Regions from separate parts of the Pseudomonas sp. BGA-UO-ETr-WB11 genome, predicted to be linked through region 2. Evidence: predicted binding sites of a transcription regulator. Region 2 holds the regulator's gene; the other holds the start of a gene.
The links. Region 2 encodes LexA, which represses DNA repair genes until DNA is damaged. Its sites were predicted from a motif close to CTGTNTNNNNANACAG; they were not measured.

Region 1: recN (DNA repair protein RecN) is a predicted target of LexA. The motif match lies at 2,420-2,435, and genes of this name have one in related genera.

Annotation. Positions count from the first base shown of each region.
Region 1 is NZ_JCAQOS010000005.1:289,985-300,277, forward strand. It holds gene AC56DI_RS06740 (outer membrane protein assembly factor BamE) at 1-153, opposite strand, end outside; gene fur (ferric iron uptake transcriptional regulator) at 251-655, shown strand; gene recN (DNA repair protein RecN) at 723-2,396, opposite strand; gene grpE (nucleotide exchange factor GrpE) at 2,550-3,113, shown strand; gene dnaK (molecular chaperone DnaK) at 3,214-5,130, shown strand; gene dnaJ (molecular chaperone DnaJ) at 5,298-6,416, shown strand; gene dapB (4-hydroxy-tetrahydrodipicolinate reductase) at 6,502-7,305, shown strand; gene carA (glutamine-hydrolyzing carbamoyl-phosphate synthase small subunit) at 7,489-8,625, shown strand; gene carB (carbamoyl-phosphate synthase large subunit) at 8,662-10,293, shown strand, end outside.
Region 2 is NZ_JCAQOS010000007.1:237,518-247,810, forward strand. It holds gene AC56DI_RS11880 (polysaccharide biosynthesis protein) at 1-563, shown strand, start outside; gene sulA (SOS-induced cell division inhibitor SulA) at 1,237-1,710, opposite strand; gene lexA (transcriptional repressor LexA) at 1,721-2,332, opposite strand; gene AC56DI_RS11895 (TetR/AcrR family transcriptional regulator) at 2,574-3,281, shown strand; gene AC56DI_RS11900 (L,D-transpeptidase family protein) at 3,389-3,910, shown strand; gene nagZ (beta-N-acetylhexosaminidase) at 3,922-4,920, shown strand; gene AC56DI_RS11910 (S-methyl-5'-thioinosine phosphorylase) at 4,928-5,677, shown strand; gene AC56DI_RS11915 (CsiV family protein) at 5,750-6,274, opposite strand; gene mfd (transcription-repair coupling factor) at 6,486-9,947, opposite strand; gene AC56DI_RS11925 (glyceraldehyde-3-phosphate dehydrogenase) at 10,136-10,293, shown strand, end outside.

The DNA of each region.
Region 1 (10,293 bases), on a different contig from region 2:
GGTCATTCCGGGCTTCAACTGGTCTATCATGTCTTGCGTTACGACATTGCCCTGTTGAATGTCGATTTTATAAACCCCGGGGAATGAACAACCGGCGAGTGCGAACAGTCCGGCGAACGTCAGGCTGGTAAGCAGGAGCTTGGTGTTTTGCATCGGTGGGTGACTTCCACTATCTTGGCTGGGCAATGTAAACCCCGATCATACCCGCATTAAAGGAAGCTGCGAAGCAGCATCCGTGAGAAAGCTGACCATGGTTGAAAATAGCGAGCTACGTAAAGTTGGCCTGAAAGTGACCCTGCCGCGGGTCAAGATTTTGCAGATGCTCGACTCCGCCGAGCATCGCCACATGAGTGCGGAAGATGTGTACAAGGCGCTGATGGAATCGGGCGAGGACGTCGGCCTGGCCACGGTTTATCGCGTGCTGACGCAGTTCGAGGCCGCGGGTTTGGTGGTGCGCCACAATTTTGATGGCGGCCATGCCGTGTTCGAACTGGCTGACGGCGGTCACCACGACCATATGGTCTGCGTGGAAAGCGGTGAGGTGATCGAATTCATTGATGCCGAAATCGAAAAGCGCCAGAAAGAGATTGTTAGCGAGCACGGTTTTGAGCTGGTAGACCACAATTTGGTGCTCTACGTACGCAAGAAAAAGTAAGCGCTGGTGTAATGGCAAAAAGGCGACCTCAGGGTCGCCTTTTTGCATTCTGGGTTCGCGGCGGCGTTTAGCTTTGTGCCGTGCTCACCATCTTGCGGGCATGGGCCAGGGATTCGCTGGTGAGATCGACGCCGCCAAGCATGCGGGCGATTTCCTCAATGCGGTCGCTGTCTTGCAGATGGGCTACGGCGGTGCGGGTGGCATCGCTGCCACGGGCTTTGTGCACGAACAGGTGGTGATGGCCCTGGGCGGCCACTTGCGGCAAGTGGGTGACGGTCAAGACCTGGCCGCGTTCACCCAGTCGGCGCAATAGCTGGCCAACCACTTCGGCGGTGGGGCCACCGATGCCAACGTCGACTTCGTCGAATACCAGGGTCGGCACCCGCGATGTCTGCGCGGTGATGACCTGAATTGCCAGGCTGATGCGTGACAGTTCGCCGCCTGAGGCCACCTTGGCCAAGGGTTTGAGCGGCTGGCCGGGGTTGGCGCTGACCAGTAATTCCACCTGCTCTTGCCCGTGGGGGTGGGGTTCGGCGTGAGCAGTTGCCCGCAGTTCGATAGTGAAGCGCCCGCCAGGCATGCCCAGGCGCTGGATTTCGCCTTCTACGGCGGTGGCCAACTGGCTGGCAGCGTCTTGACGCAGTTGGCTGAGTTCGGCGGCCTTGTCCTGATAGTGGCGGGCGTAAGCAGCCAGCTCACTGCTCAGGCGCTCGCAAGCCTGGTCGTCGGCATTCAGGCTTTCCAGTTCATCAAACAGTTGCTGTTGCAGGGCGCCGAGTTCGCTGGGCTGGATACGGTGTTTGCGGGCCAGGGTGTAGATGCTGTCCAGGCGCTCTTCCAGTTGTTGCTGGCGGGCTGGGTCGGCGTCGAAATGGTCGAGAAAGCGGTTCAGCTCGCCAACGGCTTCCTCGACCTGAATTTGGGCGCTGGCCAGCAGGTTTACGGCTTCGCTAAGGGCGCCAGGTGGGCTGTTGAATGGGCTCAGGCGCTGCAGGCTGGACGTCAGGGCGGACAGCACGTTGCCGCCGTCGTGCTCGCTGCATTGCTCCAGTACCAGGCGGCAGGCGCTGAGCAGGCTTTCTGCGTTGGCCAGGGCTTTGTGGTCTTGCTCCAGTTGCGGCAGCTCATTGTCGCCGAGGGCCAGATTGTCGAGTTCCTCAAGCTGGTAGCTGAGCAACTGATGACGCGCGCGTTGTTCGTCGCCGGCATTGGCCAGGCGCTCCAGCTCCTGACGGGTCTGGCGCCAGCGTTGGGCGGCCAGTTGCACCTGGCGCGCCAGCTCCTGGCTGCCGGCATATTCATCCAGCAGGCGGCGGTGGGTGTCAGGTTTAAGCAGGGATTGGTGTTCGTGCTGGTTGTGGATGTCGATCAGCAGTTCGCCAAGGGCCTTGAGGTCGCCTTGGGGGCAGGGCGAGCCGTTGATGTAGCTGCGCGAACGGCCTTCGGTGGTGATCACCCGGCGCAGGATGCACGGGCCGTCGTTGTCTAGGTCGCGCTCGCTCAGCCACTGGCGGGCTTCGGGGATGGCGGCCAGGTCGAAGCTGGCGAGAATGTCGGCCTTGTCGGCGCCTGGGCGCACCACGCCGCTGTCGGCACGATCGCCCAGGGCCAAGCCTAGGGCGTCGAGCATGATCGATTTGCCGGCGCCGGTTTCGCCGGTTATCACCGACATGCCGGCGTTCAGCTCGAGGTCGAGGTGTTCGACGATGGCGTAGTTGTGAACAGAAAGATGTACCAGCATGGTGGGCGCTCCCAGGCCTGTGTCTGGTTATTTATACAGTGTTTTGTTTGCGCCTGACAATCCTTGCTCGCCCTTGAAGCTGCAAAATCTGTCCCCATATAGAAGGCAGAAGTGCGAGCGCTGACTCGCCATTGTTTATCACAGGAGGAACGCATGGCTGACGAACAGAACCTGGATCCGCAGGCCTTTGAGGCGAATGTTGCTGAGGCAGCGGGTGATGACCTGGTGGCGCGCGTGCACGCCCTTGAGGAGCAGCTGGCAGCGGCCCAGGATCAAGCCCTGCGCGTGTTGGCTGATATGCAGAACGTGCGTCGCCGTGCCGAGCAGGACGTTGAAAAGGCGCACAAGTTCGCCCTGGAAAAATTCGCCAGCGATCTGTTGCCGGTTGTCGACAGCCTGGAGCGTGGCATTGAACTGACCAGCGCGGACGATGAGGCGATCAAGCCGGTGCGCGAAGGCATGGAGCTGACCCTTAAGCTGCTGCAGGACACCTTCCGCCGTTTCAGCATCGAGGCGCTTGATCCACACGGCGCACCGTTTAATGCCGAGCATCATCAGGCTATGGCGCTGCAGGAAAGTCCACATGTTGAGCCGAACAGCGTGCTCAAAGTGTTCCAGAAAGGCTATCTGCTGAGCGGTCGTCTGTTGCGCCCGGCCATGGTTGTGGTCAGCAAGGCTCCGACTGAGGCGCCACCGTCGATTGATGAGCAGGCTTGAAATTCGCCAGCCGGCCCCCATCTATTAGTACAAGCGATTAAGTGCTGCCGCGATCGGTAAACCCGAGTCGCGGAAATTCAAAATTTTGGGAGAGTTAAGAATGGGCAAAATTATTGGTATCGACCTGGGGACTACCAACTCCTGCGTCTCGGTTCTGGAAAACGGCGTCGCTAAAGTTATCGAGAACGCCGAAGGTGCACGCACCACTCCGTCGATCATTGCGTATGCCAACGACGGCGAAATTCTGGTTGGCCAGTCGGCCAAGCGTCAGGCTGTAACCAATCCGCACAACACCCTGTACGCGGTGAAGCGTCTGATTGGCCGCCGTTTTGAAGAAAGCGTTGTACAGAAAGACATCGAAATGGTGCCGTACAAGATCGTCAAGGCTGACAACGGTGACGCCTGGGTAGCGGTCAATGATCAGAAAATGGCCCCGCCACAAATTTCGGCTGAAATTCTGAAGAAGATGAAGAAAACCGCCGAAGACTACCTCGGCGAGCCAGTGACCGAAGCGGTGATTACCGTGCCGGCCTACTTCAACGACAGCCAGCGTCAGGCCACCAAAGACGCCGGCCGCATTGCCGGTCTGGACGTTAAGCGCATCATCAACGAGCCGACTGCGGCTGCGCTGGCTTACGGTATGGACAAGGCCAAAGGCGACCACACTGTGATCGTTTATGACCTGGGTGGCGGTACTTTCGACGTGTCGGTGATCGAGATCGCTGAAGTCGATGGCGAGCACCAGTTCGAAGTGTTGGCCACCAACGGCGACACCTTCCTCGGTGGTGAAGACTTCGACATTCGTCTGATCGACTACCTTGTCGACGAGTTCAAGAAAGAAAGCGGCATGAACCTCAAGGGTGATCCGCTGGCCATGCAGCGCCTGAAAGAAGCCGCTGAAAAAGCCAAGATTGAGCTGTCTTCGAGCCAGCAGACCGACGTCAACCTGCCGTACATCACTGCAGATGCCACCGGTCCTAAGCACTTGAACGTGAAAATCTCCCGCGCCAAGCTGGAGTCGCTGGTTGAAGACCTGGTGCAGCGCACCATCGAGCCTTGCCGTATCGCGTTGAAAGACGCCGGTATCGACGTTGGCGCGATCAACGACGTGATTCTGGTCGGTGGCCAGACTCGTATGCCGTTGGTGCAGAAGCTGGTAACCGATTTCTTCGGTAAAGAGGCGCGTAAAGACGTTAACCCGGACGAAGCAGTGGCCATGGGTGCTGCTATCCAGGGCGCGGTATTGTCGGGTGATGTGAAAGACGTATTGCTGCTCGACGTTAGCCCGCTGACCCTGGGTATCGAAACCATGGGTGGTGTGATGACCGCGCTGATCGAGAAAAACACCACGATTCCGACCAAGAAATCGCAAGTGTTCTCGACTGCTGACGATAACCAAGGCGCCGTGACCATTCACGTGCTGCAGGGCGAGCGTAAGCAAGCCAGCGGCAACAAGTCCTTGGGTAAATTCGACCTGGCCGAGATTCCGCCGGCTCCGCGTGGCGTACCGCAGATCGAAGTAACCTTCGATATCGACGCCAACGGCATCCTGCATGTCGGCGCGAAAGACAAGGCGACCGGCAAGACCCAGTCGATCGTGATCAAGGCCAACTCCGGTCTGTCTGAGGAAGAAATTCAGCAGATGGTTCGTGATGCTGAAGTCAACGCTGAAGAAGATCGTAAGTTCGAAGAGCTGGCGACCGCACGCAACCAGGGCGACCAGTTGGTGCATGCCACTCGCAAGATGATCACTGAGGCTGGCGATAAGGCCACTGCCGATGAGAAAGCGGCCATCGAAACCGCATTGAGTGCCCTGGAAGTAGCCGTTAAAGGCGACGACAAGGCTGAAATCGAAGCGAAGATGAGCGCTCTGTCGGAAGCGACAACACCGCTGGCGCAGAAAATGTACGCCGAGCAGCCACAGCAAGCCGGTGGTGCCGCTCAGGGTGCAGAAGAAGCAGCGGGCGCGGACGACGTGGTTGATGCCGAGTTCGAAGAAGTCAAAGACAACAAGTAAGCCTTAGCTGGTGACCCACAGGGATGTGGGTAATACGGCAGGCCGCCTGGAGCGGCTGCTGCCTTGAGCGGCTTTTTAGGTCAAGGACATTAGCTGGATTCGCCGCGCGGGAGCTTGCTCCCGCGTTGGCGTGTCTGGGGTAGACGATTTAAGAGTGCGAAAAACTTATGGCCAAGCGTGATTTTTATGAAGTTCTGGGTGTCGAGCGCGGCGCCAGCGAGGCGGAGCTGAAGAAGGCCTATCGCCGCCTGGCAATGAAGCATCACCCGGACCGCAATCCCGACGATAAAGCGTCGGAAGAGAAGTTCAAAGAGGCCAATGAGGCCTACGAAGTATTGTCCGATGCCAGCAAGCGTGCGGCTTACGATCAGTACGGTCATGCCGGTGTCGACCCGCAAATGGGTGGCGGCGGCGGTGGCGGGGCGAACTTCTCCGACATTTTTGGCGACGTGTTCAGTGACTTCTTTGGTGGTCAGCGCGGCGGTCAGCGTGGCGGTGCCCAGCGTGGCAGCGACCTGCGTTACACCCTGGAGCTGGATCTGGAAGAGGCAGTGCGTGGCACTACGGTGACCATTCGCGTGCCGACCCTGGTCAATTGCAAGCCGTGCGATGGCTCGGGTGCCAAGAAGGGCACCAGTCCGGTGACCTGTACCACCTGTGGTGGTATCGGCCAGGTGCGTATGCAGCAGGGCTTCTTTTCGGTGCAGCAGACCTGCCCGCGTTGCCACGGCAGCGGCAAGATGATTTCCGATCCGTGCACCAGCTGTCATGGCCAAGGCCGTGTCGAAGAGCAGAAGACCCTGTCGGTCAAGGTGCCGCCAGGCGTCGACACCGGCGACCGCATTCGTCTGACCGGCGAAGGCGAGGCGGGCACGTTGGGTGGGCCGGCAGGCGACCTGTATGTGGTGGTCAATGTGCGCGAGCACGCGATCTTCCAGCGTGACGGCAAGCACCTGTATTGCGACGTGCCGATCAGCTTTGCCGATGCAGCCTTGGGTGGCGAGCTGGAAGTGCCGACGCTGGATGGTCGGGTCAAGTTGAAAATTCCGGAAGGCACGCAAACCGGCAAGCTGTTCCGTTTGCGTGGCAAAGGCGTGGCGCCAGTGCGCGGCGGTGGTGCGGGCGACCTGATGTGTCGGGTGGCCGTGGAAACACCAGTGCACCTGGACAAGCGCCAGCGCGAATTGCTGGAAGAGTTCCGTCAGTCGCTGGCTGGCGATAGCTCGCACTCGCCGAAGGCCAATGGCTGGTTTGAGGGTGTGAAGCGTTTCTTCGGCGATTTGTAATTCGCAGCTGTGGGTTGCGGGTGGTGGGTCACGGCCTGCCACCCGGAGCGTGCGGCGTTAAGCCTTGGGCTTGGAGCTGAGAGTTATGCAACGTATTGCAGTGATGGGCGCCGCTGGGCGCATGGGCAAAACCCTGATCGAAGCGGTGCAGCAGGCCGCGGATGCGAGCTTGAGCGCGGCGATTGATCGTCCGGACAGCACCCTGGTGGGCGCTGATGTGGGTGAGTTGGCAGGCGTCGGTCGCCTGGGCTTGACCCTCGCGGGTGATCTGCAGGCTGTGGTCGAGCAGTTCGATGTGTTGATCGACTTTACCCATCCGTCAGTCACCCTGAAAAACCTTGAAGTCTGTCGCCAGGCGGGCAAGGCCATGGTAATTGGCACGACCGGTTTTTCCGTGGCTGAAAAGCTGCTGCTGGAGCAGGCTGCCAAGGACATTCCGATTGTGTTTGCCGCCAACTACAGCGTCGGCGTCAACCTGTGCCTGAAGCTGCTCGATACCGCCGCGCGAGTGCTGGGCGATGAGGTCGATATCGAAATCATCGAAGCGCACCACCGGCACAAGGTTGATGCGCCATCCGGTACGGCGCTGCGCATGGGTGAAGTGGTGGCCAATGCCTTGGGGCGCGATCTGCAAAAAGTGGCGGTGTATGGCCGTGAAGGCCAGACCGGTGCCCGCGAGCGCGAGACCATTGGCTTTGCCACGGTGCGTGCTGGCGATGTGGTCGGTGACCATACCGTGCTGTTTGCTGCGGATGGCGAGCGGGTGGAAATCACCCATAAAGCTTCCAGTCGGATGACCTTTGCCAAAGGCGCGGTGCGCTCGGCCTTGTGGTTGGATGGGCGTGCGGCGGGCCTCTACGACATGCAGGATGTGCTGGGTTTGCGCTGAGTCACTGAACTTGCTTGTCTTTGGGTTGGACCGCGAGAGGGCTTTCCTGTAAGCTACAGCTTTAGTATGTCCACTAAAAGTTACGCAGAATGAATCAGATAAAGAAGCGGGGTGACGGTTGGTACGTCATCCCGCTTTTTTACAATCTGCGTTTGCTTCACGCTTTGATCGACGGAGGTTTTCTTGAGTAAGCCAGCCATTCTCGCCCTTGCTGATGGCAGCATTTTTCGCGGCGAATCCATTGGAGCTGACGGGCAAACCGTTGGTGAAGTGGTGTTTAACACCGCAATGACCGGCTATCAGGAAATCCTCACCGATCCTTCCTATGCCCAGCAAATCGTCACCCTGACCTACCCGCACATCGGCAACACCGGCACTACGCCGGAAGATGCCGAGTCCAACCGCGTCTGGGCCGCCGGCCTGATCATTCGTGATCTGCCGCTGATTGCCAGCAACTGGCGTAACAAACAGCCACTGGACGAGTACCTGAAAGAGCACGGTACTGTGGCGATCGCCGGTCTCGATACCCGTCGCCTGACCCGCATCCTGCGTGAGAAAGGCGCACAGAATGGCTGCATTCTGGTCGGTGCGGATGCCACTGAAGAGAAAGCACTGGAACTGGCGCGCAGCTTCCCAGGCCTGAAAGGCATGGATCTGGCCAAAGTCGTCAGCTCCACTGAGCGCTACGAGTGGCGCTCCAGTGTCTGGAACCTGCAGACCGACAGCCATCCGGAAATTGCTGCCAGCGAACTGCCGTACCACGTGGTCGCCTACGATTTCGGCGTCAAGCTGAACATCCTGCGCATGCTGGTGGATCGCGGCTGCCGCCTGACCGTGGTGCCGGCACAAACCCCGGCCAGTGACGTGCTGGCGCTGAACCCGGATGGTGTGTTCCTGTCCAACGGCCCTGGCGACCCTGAACCGTGCGACTACGCGATTCAGGCGATCAAGGACGTGCTGGAAACCGATATTCCGGTATTCGGTATCTGCCTCGGTCACCAGTTGCTGGCCCTGGCCTCCGGCGCCAAGACCGTGAAAATGGGTCATGGTCACCACGGTGCCAACCACCCGGTGCAAGACCTGAAAACCAGTGTGGTGATGATCACCAGCCAGAACCACGGTTTCGCCGTGGAAGAAAGCAGCCTGCCAGCCAATCTGCGCGCCACCCACAAGTCGCTGTTCGACGGGACCCTGCAGGGTATCGAGCGCACCGACAAGGACGCGTTCAGCTTCCAGGGTCACCCGGAAGCCAGCCCGGGGCCGATGGATGTCGCGCCGCTGTTCGATCGTTTTATCGAAGCCATGGCCAAGCGCCGTTAAGCCCGCCGACTGACCAAAGGATTCGAGAGTAAGCACATGCCAAAACGTACAGACATTAAAAGTATCCTGATCCTCGGCGCCGGCCCTATCGTTATCGGCCAGGCCTGCGAATTCGACTACTCCGGCGCCCAGGCTTGTAAAGCCCTGCGCGAAGAGGGTTACCGGGTCATCCTGGTGAACTCCAATCCGGCCACCATCATGACCGACCCGGCCATGGCGGACGCCACCTACATCGAGCCGATCAAGTGGTCCACCGTGGCCAAGATCATCGAGAAGGAGCGCCCGGACGCGCTGCTGCCGACCATGGGCGGCCAGACGGCGCTGAACTGCGCACTGGACCTGGAGCGCCACGGCATTCTGGAAAAGTTCGGCGTGGAAATGATCGGCGCCAACGCCGACACCATCGACAAGGCTGAAGATCGCTCGCGCTTCGACAAGGCGATGAAAGACATCGGTCTGGCGTGCCCGGTTTCCGGTATCGCCCACGACATGGAAGAAGCCTACGGCGTACTCGAAAAAGTCGGCTTCCCGTGCATCATTCGTCCGTCTTTCACCATGGGCGGCACCGGCGGCGGCATCGCTTACAACCGTGAAGAGTTCGAAGAGATCTGCGCCCGCGGTCTGGACCTGTCGCCGACCAATGAGCTGCTGATCGACGAATCCCTGATCGGCTGGAAGGAATACGAGATGGAGGTCGTTCGAGACAAGAACGACAACTGCATCATCGTTTGCGCCATCGAAAACTTCGACCCGATGGGCGTGCACACCGGTGACTCGATCACCGTGGCCCCTGCGCAAACCCTGACCGACAAGGAATACCAGATCCTGCGTAACGCCTCCCTGGCGGTATTGCGCGAGATCGGCGTGGAAACCGGCGGCTCCAACGTGCAGTTTGGTATCTGCCCGGAAACCGGCCGCATGGTCGTGATCGAGATGAACCCGCGCGTGTCGCGTTCCTCGGCACTGGCCTCCAAAGCCACCGGTTTCCCGATCGCTAAGATCGCCGCCAAGCTGGCCGTGGGTTACACCCTCGACGAGCTGCAGAACGACATCACTGGCGGCCGTACGCCAGCGTCCTTCGAGCCGGCCATCGACTACGTGGTGACCAAGCTGCCGCGTTTTGCCTTTGAGAAATTCCCCAAGGCCGATGCGCGCCTGACCACCCAGATGAAATCTGTGGGTGAAGTGATGGCCATCGGCCGTACCTTCCAGGAATCGCTGCAGAAAGCCCTGCGCGGTCTGGAAGTGGGCGTTAACGGCTTCGACCCGAAGGTCGAGCCGAGCAACCCTGAGGCCGCCAGCATCATCAAGCGCGAGCTGACCGTGCCGGGCGCCGAGCGCATCTGGTATGTGGCTGATGCATTCCGTTCCGGCATGAGCTGCGACGATATCTACGCCCTGACCAAGATCGACCACTGGTTCCTGGTGCAGATCGAAGACCTGATCAAAGACGAAGAGCACATCAAGACCCTGGGTCTGGCGTCGATCGATCACGACCTGATGCGCAAGCTCAAGCGCAAGGGCTTCTCCGACGCGCGCCTGGCCAAGCTGCTGGGTGTGACCGAGAAGAACCTGCGTAACCAGCGCCACAAGCTGAAAGTGCTGCCGGTCTACAAGCGCGTTGACACCTGCGCCGCCGAGTTCGCTACTGACACCGCTTACCTGTAC
Region 2 (10,293 bases):
ATGTGTTGGGGTCTTCAGGTTCGGTCATTCCGCTGTTTCATGAGCAAATTCGTCGGGGTGGCCCGGTGACTGTGACCCACCCGAACATCACTCGTTATTTCATGACCATCCCCGAGGCCGCTCAATTAGTCATTCAGGCTGGTGCCATGGGGCAGGGTGGTGATGTATTTGTGCTGGATATGGGGCAGCCAGTGAAAATCGCTGAATTGGCTGAGAAAATGATTCACCTCAGTGGCCTGAGTGTGCGCTCTGAGAAGAATCCTTATGGCGATATTGCTATTGAATTTAGCGGTCTGCGCCCTGGTGAAAAGCTTTACGAAGAGTTGTTGATTGGTGATGACGTGATTGCCACTGAGCATCCGATGATCATGCGTGCCAATGAAGATCACCTGTCATGGGATGATTTCAAGGCCGTTCTGAGCGAGCTCTTGCAGGCTGTTGAGCAGGATGATTATGACTGTGTACGCAAGTTGCTGCGGCAGACAGTCAGTGGCTATGCGCCTGAAGGTGAGATCGTTGATTGGATTCACCAGCGCAGGACGAAGAAAATCACGAAGCCGTAAGGAGTTGCAGGCTGTTGGCAAGCTGCGGGTCAGCTACTTGGTGCATGTTGCGTTGTAGCGGCGGCTTCCGCCGTGAATGTCACCAATAAAAATGGCTATGTACCCGTTACGTGTTGCAAGGCATTGGTCCCATTGCCGATGGCTGTGTCTGACACAGCGGCGAGTTGGCGCAGTTAAAAGCTTCGCGGTCAAGACCGCTCCCACGGATTTGCAGGCGCCTCGGTTTCCCGGTCCCGTCAGGAGGCCGGAACGTAGCGAAGCGAAGTAACAGCCGCAGGCTTGCCCGAATGGTGAGCAAAGCGAGTCAAGAGAAAGTGACTCGGCGTAAAGCAAAAACCGGTAGCGGCCCCGTGCGCAACACATAACGGGTACAGCGCCATAAAATGCTGCTGCCACAGCAGGCATATGCTCATGCACTGCGTGTCAATAAACTCGCAGCCTGCATGAGTGTGCGTGTTTGTGGTGTTGCGGCGTTGTCGTGGGAGAGGCTTCGAGCGTGACGGCTGCCAAGTTCTGTGTGCTCGCCCAATCGCCAGCTAGCTGGCTCCTACAAGGGCTTGCGTACACATGCAGCGCGTAAGTGGTTCGAGACTTTATGGGTGTCCTGAGCGCAACTCATACTACGCGGGGTTGTTGCTGTTTAATTGGATCTGCTGCTGAGCAGCGGAAAGCCTTAGCTCAGACTGATATTCAGGCTTTGTGCTCCACCGGCTTGTGCCGCGTTGGCCAATTGTTGCTGAGTACTGGCATCCAGTGGGTGCAGCCAACTGATCACGGTATGGCTGCGGCCCAGGCGCAGGACTGAGCAGGCAAGGTCGCGGGCGCTTTGTTCGCCTCGTGGGTGCAGCAGCATGATGCGCTCACGATTGAGCCCTGAGTTGCGTAGCCAGGTTTGCGTCAAGCTGCTGGGTGGGGCGATCAGGGTCAGCCAGCGTGCGTCCTGGTTCTGGCTGAGTTCGCGCAGGATGGGTGCCAGTAGGTTCAGGCAGTGTCCAGTCGAGCCGCGTAAGGTCAATTCGCTGCAGGTTTCGGTTTCTTCCATCCAGGGCGTTTGGCCGTTGCTGTTTAGCAAGGGCGCCATTGGCGAGGGCAGGAAGGCATCAAACAGCGGAAGTTGGGTACGGTTGGGCGACTGTGGGAACTGCATAAAGCCTCCTCTAGCGGCGGATTACGCCGACACTCAAGCCTTCGATCACGAGGTCTTGTTCTTCAAGATTGATTTCTATCGGTGCAAAGTCCGGGTTTTCCGCAATCAACAGAACCTTGTTGCCGGTGCGTTGAAAGCGCTTCACTGTCACTTCATCGTCAATGCGGGCCACGACAATTTGTCCGTTACGTGCTTCGCGGGTGGTGTGCACGGCCAGCAGGTCGCCGTCGAAGATGCCGATGTCCTTCATGCTCATGCCGTTCACGCGCAGCAGGTAGTCGGCGCGGGGGTGGAAGAAGGCTGGATTGATCTTGCAGGTTTCTTCTACATGCTGCTGGGCCAGAATCGGTGCGCCTGCAGCAACGCGACCGATGACGGCCAGGCCGTCCTCTTCAACGGCGTTGGGTTCGAAGCCGGGGATGCGAATGCCGCGGGAGGCGCCAGGGGTCATTTCAATGGCGCCTTTGCGTGCCAGGGCCTTGAGGTGCTCTTCGGCGGCATTGGGCGATTTGAAGCCGAGTTCCTGGGCAATTTCGGCGCGTGTCGGCGGGAAGCCGTGGTCTTCCAGGCAGCGTTTGATAAAGGCTAGGATTTCGCTTTGGCGCGGGGTGAGCTTGATCATGGTAGAGGGTCTGTCTGTTTGTACAGGTGCTGTGATTATATACAGTGAAATGCGCTTGGCAATCCCGCTGATTGGTATATCCGTTGAGAGTGGCTTGTAACCCGCAGAGGCTGCGGAACGTCTCGCACTGAGAACTTTGTTTGTCGAGGCACTGAACTAGGCTGTATGGCCACGGATCGGCTTGACAATTGATCAGCTTGAAACGTATGTTTCAAACAAGTGTTTGTTAGGCGGAGCGGCCATGGCCCAGTCAGAAACTGTCGAGCGTATTCTCGATGCGGCAGAGCAGTTGTTTGCGGAGAAGGGTTTCTCTGAGACTTCCCTGCGCCTGATCACCAGTAAGGCTGGAGTTAATCTGGCTGCGGTGAACTATCACTTCGGCTCGAAAAAGGCCCTGATTCAAGCGGTGTTCTCGCGCTTTCTTGGCCCATTCTGCATCAGCCTCGAACGTGAGTTGGATCGTCGCCAGGGCAAGCCTGAAACCAAGGCTAGCCTTGAAGAGTTGCTGGAAATTCTCGTTGAGCAATCGCTCGCCGTAAAACCGCGCAGTGGTAATGATCTGTCGATTTTCATGCGCCTGTTGGGGCTGGCTTTCAGTCAGAGCCAGGGGCACTTGCGACGGTATCTGGAGGACATGTACGGCAAAGTCTTCCGCCGTTACATGCAGCTGGTTTACGAAACGGCCCCGCGCGTTCCGCCGATTGAGTTGTTCTGGCGTGTGCACTTTATGCTGGGTGCGGCGGCGTTCAGCATGTCCGGGATCAAGGCCTTGCGCGCCATTGCTGAGAACGATTTTGGTGTAAATACCTCGATTGAGCAGGTAATGCGACTGATGGTGCCGTTCCTGGCCGCCGGTATGCGCGCCGAAAGTGGTGTCACTGACGAGGCTTTGGCCAAGGCGCAGCTAAAACCGCGTAGCAAAAATTCCCCGTTGGTGCCCAAGCTGTAAACCTTGGCGGTGGGCGCGGCAAGGCCAATCCGTTAGGGTCTGTTCCCGCTTCATTCGCGGCAACGCGGCTTGCGATGAAGCGGGAACAGACCCTAAGCTAGCGCCCCATGTTGACCCTCGATTTCCTCCATATTTCCCTCGCCGATCAGCAGCTGTATGGCTTTGCTGCGGGTCGCCTGTTACTGCGTCTGCCGGTTTCCACGGCGCTCAATGGCGCCGGTGAACTCAATGGTTCGGGCTGTACGCCGCGCGGCTTGCATCAGGTGCGCGCCAAAATTGGCGCTGGTTTGCCCTGCGGTGCTGTGCTGCGTGGTCGGCGCTGGACGGGCGAGGTATTCAGCCCGGAGTTGCAGGCGCAATTTCCGGGTCGCGACTGGATTCTTACTCGCATTCTCTGGCTTAGCGGCTGCGAGCTGGGCCGCAATCGCCTTGGTCGCGTCGATACCTTTCGCCGCTACATCTACCTACACGGCACCCCGGACTCCGAGCCGATGGGCGTGCCGTTGTCCCATGGCTGCGTGCGTCTGCGCAATGCCGATTTACTCGACCTCTTTGCTCGCGTGCCTGTGCACTGCCGGGTGCTGATTGATGAAGCGCCGTGCCCCGATTGGGCCGCTGCTGATTGTTAAGGAAGGCTGTTATGCAAGGTTCTTTGATGCTGGATATCGGCGGCACTTGGCTGACCGCCGAGGATCGCCAGTTGCTGCGCCAGCCTGAAGTGGCTGGGCTGATTTTGTTTGCGCGCAATATCGAATGCCCGCGCCAGGTGCGTGAGTTGAGCATGGCTATTCGGGCCGTGCGTCCGGACCTGCTTTTGGCGGTTGATCAGGAAGGCGGGCGCGTGCAGCGCTTGCGTCAGGGCTTTGTGCGTTTGCCAGCGATGGCGGCGATTGCCGCGCAATCCAATGCTGAACAGCTGGCCGAACACTGTGGTTGGTTGATGGCTACTGAAGTGCTGGCTGTGGGGCTGGACCTGAGTTTTGCTCCAGTGCTGGATCTGGATTACCAGCGCAGTGCGGTGGTCGGCACACGTTCGTTTCACGGTGATCCGCAACGTGCAGCGCAATTGGCTGGCGCCTTTATCCGCGGTATGGCGGCTGCCGGTATGGCCGCTACCGGCAAACACTTCCCTGGCCATGGTTGGGCCGAGGCGGATTCCCATGTGGCGATTCCAGTGGACGAGCGCAGCCTGGAGCAGATCCGCGCCGCCGACCTGCAGCCGTTTGCCTTGCTCAGCCAGCAACTGGCGGCGGTGATGCCGGCCCATGTGATCTATCCGCAGGTCGACAACCAGCCGGCCGGATTCTCGCGGCGCTGGCTGCAGGACATCCTGCGCGGCGAGCTGCAGTTCAAAGGCGTGATCTTTAGCGATGACTTGTCGATGGCCGGCGCCCATGTGGTCGGCGATGCTGCCAGTCGGATTGAAGCGGCGTTGACCGCCGGCTGTGACATGGGCCTGGTGTGTAATGATCGGGCGGCGGCCGAGCTGGCCCTGAGTGCGCTGCAGCGCTTGCACGTGCAGCCACCCCAGGGGCTGCAACGTATGCGCGGGCAGGGCACGGCGAGCACTGATTACCGTCAGCAGCCTCGCTGGCTGGCCGCGTTGGGTGCCTTGCGCGCCGCTGAATTGATTGAGTGAGGCTAAGATGACGGTTTACGCGATTATCGGTGGCACTGGCCTGACCCAACTGGATGGTTTGCGCATCGACACTGAGCTGCATATCGATACGCCCTATGGCGCCCCGTCGGCGCCTATCCTACGCGGGCACTTTGCCGGGCGTGAGGTGCTGTTTCTCGCCCGTCACGGCCATCCCCATCGCATCCCGCCGCATCAGGTCAACTACCGCGCCAATCTCTGGGCGCTCAAGCAGGCTGGCGCCGAGGCGATTGTTGCGGTGAATGCGGTGGGCGGTATCCATGCGGATATGCCAGCAGGGCATTTTTGCGTGCCCGAGCAGATCATCGATTACACCTACGGTCGCGAGCACACGTTTTTTCAGGCCGATGGTCAGGACGGGCTTGAGCACGTCACCCACATCGACTTCAGCTACCCATACGCAGCCGAGTTGCGCAGTCAGCTGCTTGCCGCACTCCAGGCCAGCGGCTGCAGTTTCAGTGATTTTGGTGTGTACGGCTGCACCCAGGGACCACGCCTGGAGAGTGCGGCGGAGATTGCGCGCATGCAGCGCGATGGCTGCGACATTGTTGGGATGACGGGTATGCCCGAGGCGGCTCTGGCCCGTGAGCTGGAATTGCCTTATGCATGCCTGGCGCTGGTGGTTAACCCGGCAGCCGGCAAGTCCAGCGAGTTGATTACCATGGCCGATATCGAACGGGTGCTGGCGGCGGGCATGGATCAGGTCAAGGCCACCCTGGCGCGGGTATTGGCCAGTTAGGCGTTGCCTGGGTATTTCCCCCAATAAAAAACCGCCTAATCGGCGGTTTTTTATTGTCCGGTAAAGGTGCCCTTACTGCGGCGTAACTTTGATCAGTAGGCCCAGGCTGCCGTGGTCCAGGTAGGTCAGTTGGCCGTTCTTCAGGCGGCTGCTGTGTTTGATGCGTTCGCTGGCGGTAACCAGGCCGTCGGCATCGAACTGGTTGACCCAGAAATCGGCATCCACATCCAGGTAGTCAACGAAGGTCAGGCTCAGGGTGCCTTCAGCTGGAGAGTGGCCCAGCTGTGCCTGGCCGCTGCTCAGGGCGACTTTTACCGGGGTTGGGCCGGCGGCCTGTACCCAGGCTTGGTGCAGGACCACCTCATAGCCGTTGGCGGCCACCAACTTGGCAGCCTCGGCATTCAGTGCGGTGCCGCGCTGGCTGCCGCTGGCGGGCAGTTGTGCGTCGCCGGCCCACTCATCCGGTACCGGTTGGCTGGCCAGGATCGGCGTGCCGGCTTGGCGGAAGAGAATTAGCTCAACCTGATAATTCCCCGCGGCAAAGACGCTGGGTGCCAGCAGGGTGAGCAGTAGGGGGAGCAAGCGAAGTAAACGCATAAATCAGTCCTTTCGGGAGAATTACAATCCGCATGGGGGCGTCGTGAGCGAAGGTCAGGCAAGGCAAAAACAGGCGAGGAAGCGGAGTTTACTGGTTGTAAATGAGCATTACTCGCTTCGCTCGCCCTACGGGCCGCACTAAAGTGCGTTCAGTGAGCAAATTCACTGTTCGAGCCTGTTTTTAACGCAGCATCACCGAGCGCAACAGCGCCTATGTGGATTGTGGGGTCAGGCGCTCCAATAGCGCCTCCAAGGTATTAAAACGGTCTTCCGGGCGCTCCATCGGCACCTGGAATTTGAACTGGGTGGCGCCTTCGAACTTGTAGCGGTTGGGCTGGCCCTGGATCAGCTTGATCAGTGTCAGCGGTTCGACGCAGGTGTCGCTGGCAAACTCAAGGCGACCGCCTTGCGGGCCGGCGTCGACCTTCTTGATGCCGAGCTTTTCCGCTTGCAGCTTCAGCAGTGTCAGGCGCACCAGGTTTTTGCTCGGTTCGGGCAGCAAGCCGAAGCGGTCGATCATCTCCACCTGCAAGTCCTTCAGGGCCTCCTCGTCGGCGGCCGAGGCGATGCGTTTGTACAGCATCAGGCGGGCGTGCACATCCGGCAGGTAATCGTCGGGGATCAGTGCCGGCACGCGCAGGTTGATCTCCGGGCCGCCGCCCAACGGCTGGTCGAGGTTCGGTTGTTCGCCCTTACGGATCGACTTGACCGCGCGTTCGAGCATTTCCATATACAGGGTGAAACCGACCGCTTGAATCTGCCCGCTTTGGCCGTCGCCCAGCAGCTCGCCGGCGCCACGAATTTCCAGGTCGTTGGTAGCAAGCACAAAGCCAGCGCCGAGGTCCTGGGTGTTGGCGATGGCTTCCAGGCGCTTCTCGGCGTCTGGAGTCATCTGCTTGCGCGGCGGGGTCAGCAGGTAGGCGTAGGCCTGGTGGTGACTGCGACCGACGCGGCCACGCAACTGGTGCAGCTGGGCCAGACCGAATTTGTCGGCGCGCTCGATGATGATGGTGTTGGCGCTCGGCACGTCGATGCCGGTCTCGATGATGGTTGAGGCGATCAGCACGTTGAAGCGCTTGTGGTAGAAGTCGCTCATCACCTGTTCCAGCTCGCGCTCGCCGAGCTGGCCGTGCCCGATGCCGATACGTGCCTCGGGCACCAGTTCGGCCAGATCGGCGGCGCACTTCTCGATGGTTTTCACATCGTTGTGCAGGTAATACACCTGGCCGCCACGCAGTAGTTCACGCAGCAGGGCTTCCTTGATCGTCGGCTTGTTGGCTTCCATGACGAAGGTGCGCACCGACAGCCGGCGCGCCGGCGGGGTGGCGATGATCGACAGGTCGCGCATGCCAGACACAGCCATGTTGAGGGTGCGCGGGATCGGCGTTGCAGTCAGGGTGAGAATGTCGACCTCACTGCGCAGAGCTTTGAGCTGCTCCTTCTGGCGCACGCCGAAGCGGTGTTCTTCGTCGATGATCACCAGCCCGAGGTTCTGGAATTTGACATCGTCTTGCAGCAGTTTGTGGGTGCCGATGACGATATCGATCTTGCCCTCGGCCAGCTTGCCAACGGCCTCGGCCACTTCCTTGTTGGACTTGAAGCGGCTCATTACCTCGACATTCACCGGCCAGTCGGCAAAGCGGTCGCGGAAGCTGTTGTAGTGCTGTTGGGCGAGCAGGGTGGTGGGCACCAACACGGCGACCTGACGGCCGCTGTGCACGGCGATAAAGGCCGCGCGCATGGCCACTTCGGTCTTGCCGAAGCCAACGTCGCCGCAGACCAGGCGATCCATCGGCTTGCCCGAGAGCATGTCGGCTTTGACCGCATCGATGGTGGTTTGCTGGTCCGGGGTTTCCTCGAACGGGAAGCCGGCGCTAAAGGTGGCGTAGTCGGCCATTGGGTCCTTGAACGCATAGCCTTCGCGGGCGGCGCGGCGGGCGTAGATGTCCAGCAGCTCGGCGGCCACATCACGGACTTGTTCGGCGGCTTTGCGCTTGGCCTTCTGCCAGGTTTCCGAACCGAGCCGGTGCAATGGCGCCAGGGCGTCGTCGCTGCCGGTGTAGCGGGCGATCAGGTGCAGGCTGGCGACCGGCACATACAGCTTGGCCTCTTCTGCGTACATCATGGTCAGGAACTCGGCGGCCTGGCCGTCGATTTCCAGGGTGACCAGGCCCAGGTAGCGGCCGACGCCGTGGTCGATATGCACCACCGGCGCGCCTTCGCGCAGTTCGGCGAGGTTCTTGATCACAGCATCGTGGCCGTCGCTGCGTTTGTCGCGGCGGCGGCGTTGCATCACCCGTTGACCGAACAGCGGGCTTTCGGCAATCAGGGCCAGGGCGGGTTGATCCAGCAGCAGGCCTTCGTCCATCGGCGCGATGCTGACGGCCAGGCGCTCTTTGCTGGCGAGAAACTCGGCCCAGCCATCCACGGTTTGCGGGCGCAGGTTCAGGCGCGCCAGCAACTCCAGCAAGACTTCACGGCGGCCAGCGGATTCGGCGCTGAACAGCACGCGACCGGGGAACTCGTCGAGAAAGGCCGCCAGCCTGGCCAAAGGCTGGTTGGCCTTGGCTTCAATCGCCAGGTTCGGCAGCGGGCGGGCTGCGAAGCATTCGCGGCCGACGCCAGGCTCGATGGCTTCCGGGTTGGCCACGACTCGCGGCCATTGCTTGAGGCGGGCGAAGCAGTCTTCTACTGGCAGGAACAGCTCGGCGGGCGGCACCAGTGGTCGCTCCAGATCGCCGCGCCGGTCCTCGTAGCGGTTGCGCACGTCGTGCCAGAATTGCTCGGCAGCCTGTTCGATGCCGGGCAGGGAGAACACCTGAGTGTCTTCGGGCAGGTAGTCGAACAGGCTGGCGGTGTCTTCGAAGAACAGCGGCAGGTAGTACTCGATGCCGGCCGGGGTGATGCCGCTGGCCATGTCCTGGAAGATCGGGCAGCGGCGGAAATCCACATCGAAGCGCTCGCGAAAGCGTGCACGGAAGTCGGTGACAGCCTTTTTATCCAGAGGAAACTCGCGAGCCGGCAGCAGGCGGATCGACTCGACCTTGTCGATCGAACGTTGGGTTTCCGCGTCGAAGGTACGCAGGGTTTCGATTTCATCATCGAACAGGTCGATGCGATAAGGCAACTCGCTGCCCATCGGGAACAGGTCGATCAGCGCGCCGCGTACGGCGAACTCACCGTGTTCATACACGGTGTCGACGCAGCGATAGCCGGCCGACTCCAGGCGCGTGCGCATCTGCTCGACGTTGAGCTTCTGGCCCACGTCCAATACCAAACTGGTGCCGAGCAGAAAGCGCGTCGGCGCCAGGCGGTGCAGGGCCGTGGTGATTGGTACCACCAACACGCCGCGGCTTAGCTCCGGCAGGCGATAAAGGCTGGCGATGCGCTGGGAGATGATGTCCTGGTGCGGCGAGAACTGGTCGTAGGGCAGGGTTTCCCAGTCGGGAAAGTGCAGCACGGACAGTTCCGGGGCAAAAAAGCCCAGCTCTTGTTCAAGTCGCTCGGCACTCTGGCTGTCGGCAGTCAGCAGCAGGGTGAAGCGTTTGGCGGCAGTCGCCGCCTCGGCAATCGCCAGAGACAGCGCAGCACCGGGCAAATTGCCCCACTCTTGTTTAGCAGAGAAGTGTTTGCTGCTGGCGGCGGGAAGGCTGGGTAGGCGCAGTACAGGCACGGTCGGCTCGCGGACGTGACGAGAAAGGCGCGATTGTAGCGGGGGTGACCACTGAATGGCAGTCGCTAGCGGCTATGTCGGGCATATCGGCCACTTGTACGGTTTTTAGCCGGCGACTGACGACAGGCGTGCATTGCTCCTGCGCGGCTGCGCCGGCATAATGTAGCCCCTTTTTTCAGCCCCTACATATGTGGAAGGTACTGCCCGTGACTCAGAAGCCCGACCAGTGTCTTGGTGAATGGATTGATCGTGAAGCGCTCGCCGAGGCGATGATTCCGTTGATCGGTCAGCTTTACCGCAATAACAATGTGGTGACCTCGATCTTCGGTCGCGGTCTGATCAACCG